DNA from 3 places in the Lysinibacillus sp. IITD104 genome. Region 1 is predicted to be linked to each of the others. Evidence: riboswitches for the same ligand, from Rfam matches in the RefSeq annotation. Region 1 holds a riboswitch; each other region holds the start of a gene.
The links. Region 1 has a riboswitch for S-adenosylmethionine ahead of V1L66_RS01775 (cyclase family protein). Riboswitches for the same ligand answer to the same signal wherever they lie in the genome.
Positions count from the first base shown of each region.

Region 2: linked by a shared signal. The riboswitch ahead of metK (methionine adenosyltransferase) and the one ahead of V1L66_RS01775 (cyclase family protein) in region 1 are both predicted to bind S-adenosylmethionine.
Region 3: linked by a shared signal. The riboswitch ahead of V1L66_RS14795 (YezD family protein) and the one ahead of V1L66_RS01775 (cyclase family protein) in region 1 are both predicted to bind S-adenosylmethionine.

Region 1 is NZ_JBAHYH020000001.1:344,857-349,517, reverse strand. It holds gene V1L66_RS01785 (helix-turn-helix domain-containing protein) at 1-971, shown strand, start outside; gene V1L66_RS01780 (hypothetical protein) at 1,094-1,492, shown strand; SAM riboswitch class I at 1,574-1,680, shown strand; gene V1L66_RS01775 (cyclase family protein) at 1,768-2,505, shown strand; gene V1L66_RS01770 (DedA family protein) at 2,536-3,132, opposite strand; gene V1L66_RS01765 (Cof-type HAD-IIB family hydrolase) at 3,194-3,967, opposite strand; gene V1L66_RS01760 (DUF2225 domain-containing protein) at 4,281-4,661, shown strand, end outside.
Region 2 is NZ_JBAHYH020000001.1:1,182,554-1,187,214, forward strand. It holds gene pckA (phosphoenolpyruvate carboxykinase (ATP)) at 1-1,395, opposite strand, end outside; SAM riboswitch class I at 1,785-1,903, shown strand; gene metK (methionine adenosyltransferase) at 2,162-3,358, shown strand; gene V1L66_RS06115 (gamma carbonic anhydrase family protein) at 3,538-4,050, opposite strand; gene V1L66_RS06120 (alpha/beta hydrolase) at 4,185-4,661, shown strand, end outside.
Region 3 is NZ_JBAHYH020000001.1:2,877,862-2,882,522, forward strand. It holds gene V1L66_RS14770 (formate--tetrahydrofolate ligase) at 1-228, opposite strand, end outside; gene V1L66_RS14775 (cold-shock protein) at 442-642, shown strand; gene V1L66_RS14780 (amphi-Trp domain-containing protein) at 776-1,045, shown strand; gene V1L66_RS14785 (VOC family protein) at 1,409-2,194, opposite strand; gene V1L66_RS14790 (flavin reductase family protein) at 2,344-2,829, shown strand; gene V1L66_RS14795 (YezD family protein) at 2,921-3,076, opposite strand; SAM riboswitch class I at 3,148-3,243, opposite strand; gene V1L66_RS14800 (heparan-alpha-glucosaminide N-acetyltransferase domain-containing protein) at 3,414-4,508, opposite strand; gene V1L66_RS14805 (TetR/AcrR family transcriptional regulator) at 4,498-4,661, opposite strand, start outside.

The DNA of each region.
Region 1 (4,661 bases):
AAATTCCTCTTCACTATTTAAATAACATTCGTATTGAAACAGCTAAGCAATTATTAATAACAACAAATGATCGAGTATATGAAATTAGCCAGTCTGTCGGATTTAATAATGAGTATTATTTCAATCGTCGTTTTAAAGAACATGTCGGCATTTCGCCAGGACAATATCGAAGAAGTCAAAGCAGCCATCTACGTGTATTTGCACCATTCTTAGAAGATTTCTTTGTTGCCCTTGGGATTACGCCAATTGCTCAATTCAGTCATTCAAAATGGGGAAAACAAGACTATTTAGGTCTACAGGAAGTGCCAGATATCGATGTACAAAATAGAGAAATGGATCGACTCCTTTACTATAAGCCAACTTTAATTATGCTAGATTCTGGTGTAGAGCGTTGGGAATCCTTTCCGCATTTAAATGAGGTAGCCCCCATCTGCCATCTCTCACACCCTGGTGAGAATTGGCAATCTACGTTATTTAAAATTGCTGATCTAACAGGAAAAACCTCCTTGATACAAGACGTAATCCTACAATATGAAGATAAAGTACAACAAGCAAAAGGAATTCTTAGTAAATCCGTTTATGGGCAAAGTGTGGCATTTCTCCGTATTTCAGCCATTGGCATCACTCTATACGCTGGTCCTGAGTGTGGCTATACGGGCCCCATTTTATATCATGACTTAGGTTTAATGCCCCATTCACTAGTATGTCGTATTCCGCCCAATCAACGTAAAGCCCAACTGACATTTGATCGATTGATGCAATTAGATGCTGATCATTTATTTATTACATTTGATAAACAACATTCCATTCATGAGAATGAAGAACGTGCTATTTTAAAAACACCTACTTGGAAAAACCTAGAAGCAGTTAAAACCAACTGTGTCTATGAAATAGACTTTTTAACATGGATGAATTATGGCATTTTATCACATAGTAAAAAAATTGATGATGTCTTGGATGTACTTGGCTAAAAAGGAAGCTCACTTTAGCTTCCTTTTTAAATGTTTAGGACAAACATTGTATTGTAAATAACACCGAAAGTCGTTTGGCTACATAAGATAAGATATCAGGCTATAGGATAGGAGGAATGATCTTGTATTACAATCCTTATCCGTATTTTGTTCATCCCTATCATTATCCAACATCGCCAATTGCAAATCATTTTGTCGTTAGACCCTTTTCTCAACATCTAGCAATGCCGACCAATAATCCTTTTCCACCTGTCGATACACACAAATTAAAAGCTTCAGCAACACGGATAAAGGCGATGATGCAGCAAGCTCAATTACTTACGGATAAAATAGATAGCTCCCAACAATTCGCACATGATTTAATGAATGCTGCTCAACTTTCAAATAAAACAGAGGTTGAAAAATTAATCACATCAACAGGCATTACGATGAAATTTGAAACGAACTATACACCAGACAGTTTTAGAATACGTCTTATTGATAATGATTGTTGTGGAGTCACCTTGAATTTGAATTGGTGAAAATTCCTAGTGAACTTGTAAACTATAAAAAACTATGCTAAAGTGTTTGTATTGTTATTTCTGAAAATTCTTATATTACTTTTCTTATCAAGAGAGACGGAGGGATTGGCCCGATGAAGTCTCAGCAACCAGCTAAACAGTATGGTGCTAATTCCAATTGGCAAAATGATCAGCCTTGAAGATGAGAAGAACTACCGTTGTTTCAGCAGGAGTCCTCTTCTATAAGGGGACTCCTTTTTATGTACCACTATTTTTAACAGAAAGCAGGGAAATCGATGTCTAATGAACTTTTACAAGCATTGCAATTATTAAAATCGAAACAGTGGGTTGACTTAACACATACATTCGGCCCAAATTCACCACATTTTTTTATGTTTGAGGACGCTAAATTTGAAACGTTATTCTCTCATAAGGATGGCTTCTTCGCCCAACAATTTACGTTCCCCGGTCAATATGGCACACATATCGACCCACCCATTCATTTTGTGCGAGATACTCGCTACTTAGAAGAATTAGAGCTAAAAGAGCTTGTTCTCCCCCTTGTTGTCATTGATAAATCACAAGAGGCTGCAAGCAACCATGACTTTGCATTAAGTGTTGAAGATATTCTTGATTTTGAGGACAAGCATGGAGAAATTGAAGCAGGAACATTTGTAGCATTACGTACAGATTGGAGTAAGCGCTGGCCAGATAAAGAAGCTTTCAGTAATAAGGATGCAGATGGACATAACCATATCCCTGGCTGGGGTTTAGAAGCTTTACAGTTTTTACTAAAAGAACGCAAGGTAAGCGCAATTGGTCATGAAACATTCGATACGGACTCTGCCGCCGATTTTCGTAAAAATGGCAAGCTAGATGGTGAATATTTCGTACTTGAACAAGACACCTATCAAATTGAGCTAATGACAAATTTGGACAAGCTACCTGCGAAAGGCGCTATCATCTTCAATATCGTACCTAAGCCAGAAAAAGCATCTGGCTTCCCTGTGCGCTCATTTGCTATTTTGCCATAACATAAAAGTCGGTATAGCGTATACCGACTTTTATGTTTGTCCATTTCTTTTTTTGAATAGAAAGTAAGCAATGAGCATCCCTACAATAAATAAAAGGATAAGATAGATACTATAATGAGTCAGATAGTATCCAACAAATCGCCATTTCTCTCCAAGCATCTTTCCTAATGATATAAATGTGAACGTCCAGATAAATGCCCCTGTATAGGCAAAAAGCGCAAACTTTCTATAAGGATAATTATTAATAGCCGCAATATACGCTGTCAAATGACGTACCCCGGGGATAAAATAGCCAATTAATAATAGGGTAGGTCCTATTTTTGTAAACATCTTTTTCGTAAAGTCAATTTTTTGCTCTGTAATATGAATTTTAGGCCCATATTTCTGCAATAACGGTAAGCCAAAACGATAACCAATATAGTAGCTTAAGGTAATGCCTCCAACCGCACCAATCATTGCACTGACTAAAGCAGGAATATGTTCAAGACTTTCTCGGTAAACACTATAGCCTACATAAGTTAGAAACACCTCATCAGGAAGTGGCACCCCTACAATACCTCCAATTAGAATCACGATAATTCCAAAGTATCCGTAATGTTCAATTAGAGACTGCACGTGATGTGCCATAAATCATCCCACCTAAAATTTATTAAAATCTACCTGCTATATATAGTGTAGCCTCAGTGCTCTAAATGACTTGAAGCTGACGTAAAGCAAAATCGATACCGTTATCAGTAGATTTCTTTGTAACAAAATTGGCAGCACTTTTTAGAGCTGTGCTTCCATTCCCCATGGCAATTCCTAATCCTACATACTCCAACATGTCAATATCATTATCCCCATCCCCAAAAGCAATCGCATTCTCAGGGTCGATGTTAAAATGATCCAGTACAGCTTTAATAGCTATTGACTTCGAAACATCCTGCTGTAATACATTCACAATATAAGGATGCCATCGCTGCAAAAATATATTCGAAAATTGGCTAGTATATCTTTTTTCAGCCAGCTCATCTGCATATAGACACATGAGAAAAACCTCTTCATCTACAATGTTTTCATTTATAATTGGAAAATCCCGTAAAGATAAAGTTTCCTGCATCGCTCTTAAAGCTACTGGACTTTGTATGCTATTCATGGATAGCTGCTCAGTAAAAAAGGTTAGGCTATGCTGCTGTTCCTGTGCAAATGCCTGTACATTTCGGACAATTTCTTTGGCAATCGGAGTTTTATGTATGACAAGATCCTTATGTTTCACATAGGCCCCATTTGCAGTAATAAAGGTTTCAATCCCCAGCGCTTTTAACTCATAGCACATAGATAAGGGTCTTCCAGTAGCCGCTACAAGATGGATTCCTTTTTCTTGCAATAGCTGAATAGCCTGTTTGGTACTTTCTTCCACACAGCCATCCTCGTAATTAATCAATGTGCCGTCTACATCAAAAAACACGATATTATACTTCATTTTGAGCACCTCCTTTATAGTCATTTAGAACCAATTTATAATTTTTCTCCCATGAAACATGTGAAAGTATTTTGACAAACTTTCAGCAAGCTATATAACTTCCATTGGCAACACCGATAAAAACTATTACAAGCGTATTTATAATAATATTTAACTAAAAATTCCTTGAATATTTTTAATTTAATAATTCTAAAGGAGTATACCAAAGAACACAAAATTGTTAAAATAAAAGATAATACCTTAAACACATTGAACGATAAAATCTTACGTATAAATAGAACAAAAGAAATAGCGCGCAAAGGAGTTGATTCTTATGGCATTTAACATTTACTACTATGAAAGTAGTGTAGACTGTAAATTTTGCAAAAAGCAGTTTACCACATATAAAGTTCGCCCTAATCGATATAAAATTATCGAAGAACAAACGGATTTCATGCCTGTTTATGATGGCCTAAACCCTTTGCTGTATGAAGTTGCTGTATGTCCACATTGTGGCTATGCCTACCATAAATCGATGACACGAACTTATGGACCTTTCATGCTCCTCATTGATGAACTATACATTAAAGAGCTCCAGAAACCTATGGATATCTGTCAGGAACGTACAATTGATGATGCCATTATCAGTTTTAAGCTCGCCTATTTAGTATCCCGTGCGTCAATGGAAGAATCTCTTTTAATGGCTAATTTCGCT
Region 2 (4,661 bases), 840 kb from region 1:
AGCATCTTGTGTCGTTTCAACATCTGCTAATTTACCATCAATTGCTGCACGAACCATTGTACGTGTGTAAGAAAGTTTCATACGGCTACCTGTGCCATATTCGCCACCAGTCCAACCAGTGTTCACTAGGAATACTTGTGCACCGTGCTCGTCAATTTTTTGTCCTAACATTTCTGCATATACTGTAGCAGGAAGTGGAAGGAATGGAGAACCGAAACAAGTAGAGAAAACTGGTTCTGGCTCAGTTACACCACGTTCTGTTCCTGCAAGTTTAGAAGTGAACCCGCTTAGGAAGTGATACATTGCTTGTTCTTTTGTTAATTTACTGATTGGAGGTAACACGCCAAATGCATCAGCTGTTAGGAAGATGATTGTTTTTGGATGACCTGCAACAGAAGGATCAACGATATTTTCGATATATTGGATTGGGTAAGCTACACGTGTATTTTCTGTTAGAGAACCGTCATCATAGTCACAAATACGAGTTTCTGGATCAACAGCTACATTTTCTAATACAGAGCCGAAGCGAATTGCATTGTAGATTTCTGGTTCTTTTTCAGCAGAAAGATTGATTGTTTTTGCATAGCAACCACCCTCAATGTTGAACACACCATTATCAGACCAACCGTGTTCATCGTCACCGATAAGCTTACGATCTGGGTCAGCTGATAACGTCGTTTTACCAGTACCAGATAGACCGAAGAATAATGCCACATCGCCAGCTTCACCTACGTTTGCTGAACAGTGCATTGAAAGGATACCTTGTTGTGGTAATAAGTAGTTCATGATACCAAAAATAGATTTTTTCATTTCACCAGCATATTCAGTACCACCAATTAAAATAATTTTCTTTTCAAGTGATACGATAATGAATGTTTCAGAGGCAGTACCATCAACCGCAGGATCTGCTTTAAAGTTCGGAGCTGAGATGACAGTGAAGTCGGCAACATGAGAAGCTAATTCATCTGCTGTTGGACGGATAAATAATTGATGAGCAAAAAGATTGTGCCATGCGTATTCATTAATAACTTGAATGCTTAATTGTGAATCTTTGTCAGCACCTGCAAAGCCTTTGAATACGAATAACTCGTCACGTTCTTTTAAATATTTTATTACTTTTACATATAGGTTATCGAACACTTCAGAAGAAATTGGTTGGTTGACTTTACCCCAGTCAATTTGATCTTTTGTGCTTTCTTCTTCTACCGTATATTTATCTTTAGGTGAACGACCAGTGTATTTGCCAGTTTCTGCACGAACTGCGCCATCTACTGTTAACATTGCTTCACCACGAGATGTAGCTTTTTCTGCTAATTGTGGTACTGAAAGTTGAACATTAATGTTACCGCCGTTTAATAATTCCTTCAGTTCGTTTGCAATTTCTACTGAATTCATCGATTAAATACCATCCTTTTTTATAGTATTCCCTTGATTTAGAGGGATTTTTTCTTAATTTCAAAAATAGTATAACACAATTGCTTAAATAATCTATACTAATTAAGAAATTATTTTAGAGTTTTTACCACTTTTCAATAAACTGACAAAAAATAATGTTTTTCGAGTAGAATACCATCAATCCTACTGTAATTAGGCATGAAAATTGAGCCACACATATGTTACCACAAGTAGCTAGGTATGTTGTAGGGATTAATTTGCTTCTATTTACATCATCATCCAAGTATGAAAAGTTTTTGTGTAATAGGTTCTTTCCTTTCTATACAGTAATACATAAGAAAATATTTGACAACGTTCGACCTTTTGAGTAACATGAAATTGAACGGATACTCTTATCCCGAGCTGGTGGAGGGTCAGGCCCTGTGAAACCCGGCAACCTGCATGAACTATTTCACGACATGCGCTGGTGCCAACCTGATGCAAGGGAACATCCCTTGAACGATAAGAGTGAAAGGTTACGCAGTCATTATTCCTTTCCTCATGTAAAGTAACGTGAGAAAAGGATTTTTTTATTGTTAAAAATCAATGTAAAGGTAAGTATATGTAGTTCTTTCCTTATTATAATGACGGATCTTTCGAAATCCTCGTGTTAAAAGCAGCAGTAACGGCTTGAGAGTTCAATCCTTAGGAGCGGACTTGACATGGGTAATGAGTACCGTATTCATACACAACTACTTATTGTAAGAGTATTTAGGAGGAAAACCAAATGACAAACCGTCGACTGTTTACATCAGAGAGTGTAACAGAAGGACATCCAGATAAGATTTGTGACCAAATCTCGGATGCCATTTTAGATGCTATTTTAGCAGAAGATCCAAATGCGCGTGTAGCATGTGAAACAACTGTAACAACAGGATTAGTATTAGTAGCAGGAGAAATTACAACTTCTACTTATGTTGATATTAAAGGTATCGTTCGTGATACTGTAGCAGAAATTGGCTATACACGTGGTAAATATGGCTTCGATGCAGAAAACTTAGCGGTGCTTGTGGCGATTGGTGAACAATCACCTGATATTGCACAGGGTGTTGATCAGGCATTAGAGGCACGTGAAGGCTCTATGACAGATGCTGATATTGAAGCAATCGGTGCTGGTGACCAAGGCTTAATGTTTGGCTATGCATGTAATGAAACACCAGAGCTTATGCCATTACCAATTAGCTTGGCTCACAAATTAGCACGCCGTTTAACAGAAGTACGTAAATCAGGTGAACTTGCCTATTTACGTCCTGATGGTAAAACGCAGGTAACGATTGAATATGATGACAATAATGTACCCGTTCGCGTGGATACAATTGTTATTTCAACACAGCATGATGAAGAAGCAACACTTGAACAAATTCAAGCGGATTTAAAAGAATTTGTTATTGCACCCGTTGTACCGAGTGAATTATTAGATACTAACACTAAATACTTCATCAACCCAACTGGCCGTTTCGTAATTGGTGGACCAAAAGGCGATGCTGGATTAACAGGACGTAAAATCATTGTTGATACATACGGTGGTTATGCACGTCACGGTGGTGGTGCCTTCTCAGGTAAGGATGCAACCAAGGTAGACCGCTCAGCAGCATATGCGGCACGTTATGTAGCAAAAAACATCGTAGCAGCTGGCTTAGCAGAGCGTGCTGAAGTACAACTTGCCTATGCGATTGGCGTTGCTCAGCCTGTTTCCATTGCTGTCGATACATTTGGCACAGGTAGAGTAAAAGAAAGCGAGATCGTTGAATGGGTACGCGAGCTATTCGATTTACGCCCAGCAGGTATTATTAAAATGCTTGATCTTCGTCGTCCAATTTATAAACAAACTGCTGCGTATGGACATTTTGGTCGTACAGATTTAAATGTACCATGGGAGCAAATTGATAAAGCCGACGCACTACGAGAAAAAGCACGTTTATAAACTATTGAACTAAAGTAATGAAGTCATTAGAAAATTATTCTAATGTATTAATAAACAAAGGAGCAACATTGCTCCTTTTGTTTTTTTTACAAAAATACCTCGCTAGGATTCGTGAACATATTCGGTACACGAAAACGCGAGGGATTTTTTCGTTAGTATTGATTTTTTGTGTAGGTTATTTATTTCTGAAGTGATTTATAATATTGACCTTTTTCTGCGTATTCTCGTACGATGCGTTCCATATCCTCTTTATCTTCAGCATTTAATTCTCGGACAACTTTTGCTGGACGACCTAATGCTAAACTATTTGGAGGAATGACTTTACCAGGAGGTACTAGGCTTCCAGCTCCAATAAATGCACCTTCTCCAATCTCAGCTCCGTCTAAAATAATGGATCCCATACCAATTAAGGCATTTTTGCGAATTGTACAACTATGTAAAGTGACTTGGTGTCCAACTGTTACCTCATCTTCAATAATGAGCGGATATTTTGGGCTTTGGTGTAAACAGCAAAGATCCTGAATACTGACACGTTTACCGATAATCGTTGGGGAAACATCACCACGAATAACCGTATTAAACCAAATGGTTGTTTCGGCGCCAATTGTTACGTCGCCCGTAACAGTTGCGTAATCAGCAATGAAAACAGACGGATCGATCTTTGGCGTTTTATCTTTAAATGGATAAATCATGAAAATCGCCTCTTTTCTTTCTATAATGTAGTATTATCGTATCAAATACGCAACTTTATGGAAATATAAAATTAAAATGTGCTATTTATTTCGATATAATCAAAGTGTAATTATTTTTTAGGAGGACTATGTAAATGTGGAAATGGGAAGCTGATGGACAAGCAAAAGCTGTGATTGCTATTCTTCATGGTGCTTATGAAAATCACCGTTGGTATGCATGGCTGATAGAGAAATTAAGATTAGAAGGCTTCCACATAGTCATGGGGGATTTACCGAATCATGGTGGTAATGCAAGATTTGCTAGAGTCCATGATGAAGACTTCAAATTGTACAATAAGTATACACGAAACCTGATTGAAAATGCTTTTTCATATAATTTACCAACCTTTGTAATAGGGCATGGACTAGGTGCAACATTAATCCTCCATACACTGCAAAAGAGACAATATGAATGTGCAGGCATTATTTTAACATCACCTTGGTTGCAACTAAAGCTATTACCAGGTAAATTAACAAATGCTTTAACAAGTCTAAGTGCGTTAACAGCCAATGTTAAGTTGACACATGATATTACATTAGAGAAATTAACGCGTAGTGTTGAAGGCAGAGAA
Region 3 (4,661 bases), 2.5 Mb from region 1:
CGACTTTCCTTCACCAGCTGGGGTTGGACTAATAGCTGATACTAATACTACCTTTGCATCCTCGCCCTGCGCAGTAATTTTTAATGGGTCAATCTTTGCTTTGAAGCGTCCATACTGCTCAAGAGCATCCTCTGGAATACCCGCAGCATTGGCAATTTCCGTAATAGGTTTGATCACTGCTTGACTAGCGATTTCTAAATCTGATAATGGTTGATTTTTCGTTGTCATTTGGCATCCTACTTTCTATGTTGTTCATTTCCATTATAGTCTTAATTGTGAAAAAAAAGAAAGCCAGATACGCAAGCATTTCGTCAATCAATTGACATCTTTGTTCAATTCCTGTATGTTCTAAGAGAAAATGCAATTTTTTCACATTTTCTCAATGAGAGCACCATTTATTTAACTTTATTTTACATTCAAGCGCATTGGAGGCGAATGCTTATGCAACAGGGGATCGTAAAGTGGTTCAATAATGAAAAAGGTTATGGCTTTATTGAATGTGATGATGGCGAAGATGTATTTGTTCATTTTACGGGCATCCAGGAGGAAGGCTTCCGTACACTTGAAGAAGGTCAAAAGGTTTCATTTGATGTTGTGGAAGGCAATCGTGGACCCCAAGCATCAAATGTGGTAAAACTATAAACATAATGGGGCTATCCGTGTAGTTCCAGATTAGCAGCGGATTAGGAAATGAATCGTTTCCTTCATCCGCTTTTTGTGCTGTTTTATAAGCTTAATGACCCCTCCATGTTATAATAGAAGTAATAGGATTTCGATGCAAAAACCAATGACAGAAGTTATTTTGAAGCATACAGAACGACAAAGTGTAGCAGAATTTGCGGCAACACTGGAAACGATTGCAGAAAAGCTTAAAGAAAATGGTGAATTCACTTTTGTTCAAGGCACAGAGCCAACAGTTGTCAGCCCAAGTGAACAGCTCAAAATCGAATACTCCTATACAAAAAAGGGCGACAAGCATTCATTTGAAATTGAGTTTGATTGGTACACAGGTACAGAAACACCGAAAAAAATGACAATCGAATAATAATAGGTAGCGAAAATCCACTTCTTTGATGAAGTGGATTTTTCCATATTATTGAATAAAGAGCATGTCACTAGAAAAAGACCTTTTAGCAAAGTGAGGGGTTGATTTCGCTCTAGAGTCCCCTGTGTAACGCTAAATCCACAGGAAAGCAAGTAGCCTGTATCAGAAATTCTATTGATGGGTTTGTTTTTCAATACTTATGTACAGAGGCTGGAGCAAAGGTGTTTCAGCCCCTAAAAATACCGAGCTATCCACTAAAACGCTTACGAAGTGTTTCGGAATAGTCGGTTTTTCTAGTTATCATGTTTAAAGATTATTCGGCTTAATGAAGGTCCAGGTTAGTTATGTTCCAGCCTTTTTTCATTATTGATTTATCCAATAAAAAGCACCTGGGCAAACTAATGTTTCCTTTGTTCGCTTAGGATCCTTTAATGTCACGCCAAATGGTCCCTCTTTGACATGTCCGAGTGTCATTGCCTTCGCACTCTCTTCCTTATAGAAATCTAAGCGCATATTCGGTAGCTGTAGTGACATATACTGCTCATATTGTGTAGGCTCTGGTAGCTGTAGCACCTCTTGCCACAGCTGAACGGTTGCCTGCATGTCCCTGACATAGAATTGGACGGATTCCATCGTTATAGCCTGTTTTACATCAATGGCACCACTTGCCTTTAATTGTGCCAAACGCTCTTCATCTTCCTCCGCCCATTCAATCAAAAATGGAAAATCAATTGGAAGATCTGGCTTACCAAAATGCAGTAGCTTCCATTCTACCACTGTGCCATCTGGTCTTGTTCTGCTACATGCATCTGGCCCATATACTTCATAGCCCAATGCTCGCAAGCGCCGACCCTCTTCCTCAATATTTTTTGTACGCAGGGCAATTCGAGAAAATCCCTGGCGCTCTTGATCACGTTTAAACGTATAATGTAGGGAATATGGGTATTGTGCCGCTTGCTCAAATAAATCACGATCATAAATAGCAATTTGTTCAATATAGCTTAAGCCAAAGTAGCTTAACGTATTATAAGTCCCCCACATCGTGTGCTGCCCACCATTCACTGTATGAACATTTCGTTTATTGAAGAAAACCTTTATATTTTCTGGTGATTCCACTTGATGAACCAGATGATCAAAATATAAAGTCATGGCCATTCCCCTTTCTTTCCCCATTACCTTTACCTATATGTTTGATTAGTTTAAAATTTACTCAAGAAAAGGAGTTACTAGTAGGATATGAAAAAAAGTTTCGTTTACCTACAAACTCCGTTCACTAATTTCATAAAGAGGTGATTTGAATGACAGATTTAGTAGCTGCCTTTAAATTGGCATTAGGTAATTATCCTACAGGCGTAACAGTTGTCACGACATGTCATGACACACAACCTATTGGCTTAACCGTCAATTCCTTTGCATCTGTTTCAATCGACCCGCTCCTTATTTTGTGGTCACTCGATAAAAAATCTCAGCTCCATCCTTATTTCACGGCTGCGCCAAATTTTGCGGTCAATATTTTAGCGAGTGATCAAGAGCATTTATGTACACTTTTTGCTAGTAAAATCCCTGATCGCTTTGCACAAGCACAGTGGTCAACTTCCACTTTAGGACTACCGATTCTACATGATACAGCAGCTAATTTACAATGTAAAACATTTCAGCAAATCGATGCGGGCGACCATACCATTTTTATTGGGCAGGTGGTAGACATTACAAATGCTCAAAAAGAGCCTTTGCTTTATCATCGCCGTCATATCGGTCCCATACCAAAAGGCTTTTATAGCTAGCCTATCACACAAAAAAAGGGCCACTTGTAAGCACAGGATATCCTTCATGCTTATAGGTGGCCATTTGACATAAGTTCTACTGAAATCATTGTTATTTTTTCTGCGGAAATCTTTGCTTTTCAAGCCTATTAATTTGCACAATTACACCATCTTGAATCGTAATATGCACTTCACCAAATTCAAGATTTTGAATCGCCTTCGCAATTGCCTCTAGTTTCTTATCATCTACTTTTACTGACTGAGCCATACGAAACACCCCTTCTTTCTTATTCCTTATTGTTCATAAAGAGGCCAACGCATCAAACTGATTGATAGCCCCTCCTATCTCTCAGACACCATCTGTTGGATTTGGCACCTGTTTTTCGGTTGCCGAGGCTTCATTGGGCCAAGTCCCTCCACCTCTCTTGATAAGAGTACTGCGTTTCTTGAAAATAATTCTATAATTCCGCTATAGGAATGTCAATACAAAATATTAGAAAACCTAGTTGAATACTATGCAATGTGTCGTTTAGATTAAAAAACTCCCTATACCTAAAGTATTTTATGCCTAGTCAGTGAGAAATAGATGGCAATCCATTAATTTATTACGAGCTCCATTTCCTCATTATGAATTCAAGTGGGCCTCGATGATGTTTAGCCCTCCACCATACAGAAACAAAGACACATCCTAAAAAGTAACAGCAGGCATACAGCATAGAAAAAACAAGTGTTTGGTTCTCCAGCTTTTGGCAAACAATTAGTATTCCAATGCCTATAAAAACATGGCCAACATAATGCGTTAAAGACATTTGTCCAGTTAAGATTAAAGATTGAATGACTTTATTTTTATATGTCTCTACAAGATAGATGGAGCCCACGATAAGGACAATAGCCGAAGCCGAATTAGATAGGACATACATCATATTTGGTGGAATCGGTCCTGTATCAAATAAATACAATGCACTCTCTACATCCAATAAATGAATGGTTGTCATCTTAATGAATACTGTTGAACAAGCCTCAGTCATGATGACTAGCAATAAACCAGTCACCAATAAGATTTTTCGTAATGTACGATTTGTTAAATCTAATGTGCCGATTAACATGCCGATCAGAAAAAAACAAATCCAGGGGAAAAGTGGGTGATAGCCATTAAACAGCAAATTTCTAATAAATCCTACTGGTGTCCAAAAATCCAGATACTCTAGTAACACATATGTTGGATGCCAGCCAGCAAGGTAATTAAATTGAATTTGAAGCCATTGTGAAAGGATAAGAATGACACCGATAATAAACATCATCCTTTTCTTAGATTGGGCAATCAACCATGCGGCAACAAACATATACACGCCATAATAATGTAATATATCTCCTGTCCAACCGATCGCATATAGTACTATCCCTATCACGAATAACAAAAGCGACCTCTTCCACAAAATAAGTCGATTCTGACGAAGAAGCATTGGGTCCTTACTCTCTCTAGCCTGACGAGTCATTAAGGCTGTTCCTATTCCTGCTAGCATGACAAATACGGCCGACGCACGCCCCTCAAACATATTTTGTAAGGCAATCAACCGTGTTGAACCATTCGTTGTAGAACCTGTTATGACGCCAAAATTGACAATGAACATACCAAGCATAGCGAGAGCTCTTGCAAAATCAAGACCTTCAATGCGCCGATCATCATTTCTATTTGTCATCTTTGCCCCCTTGAATAATGCTATGTACAGCCTCCTTCCAAATAGCTCTATAGTTCAATTGGTTACCTGTTAACATGAAATTACCGATATTATCATAGACCAGGGCTAGCATCTGTGCCTTTGCTTCTATATGGGGCGTATCGTCTAGAACTC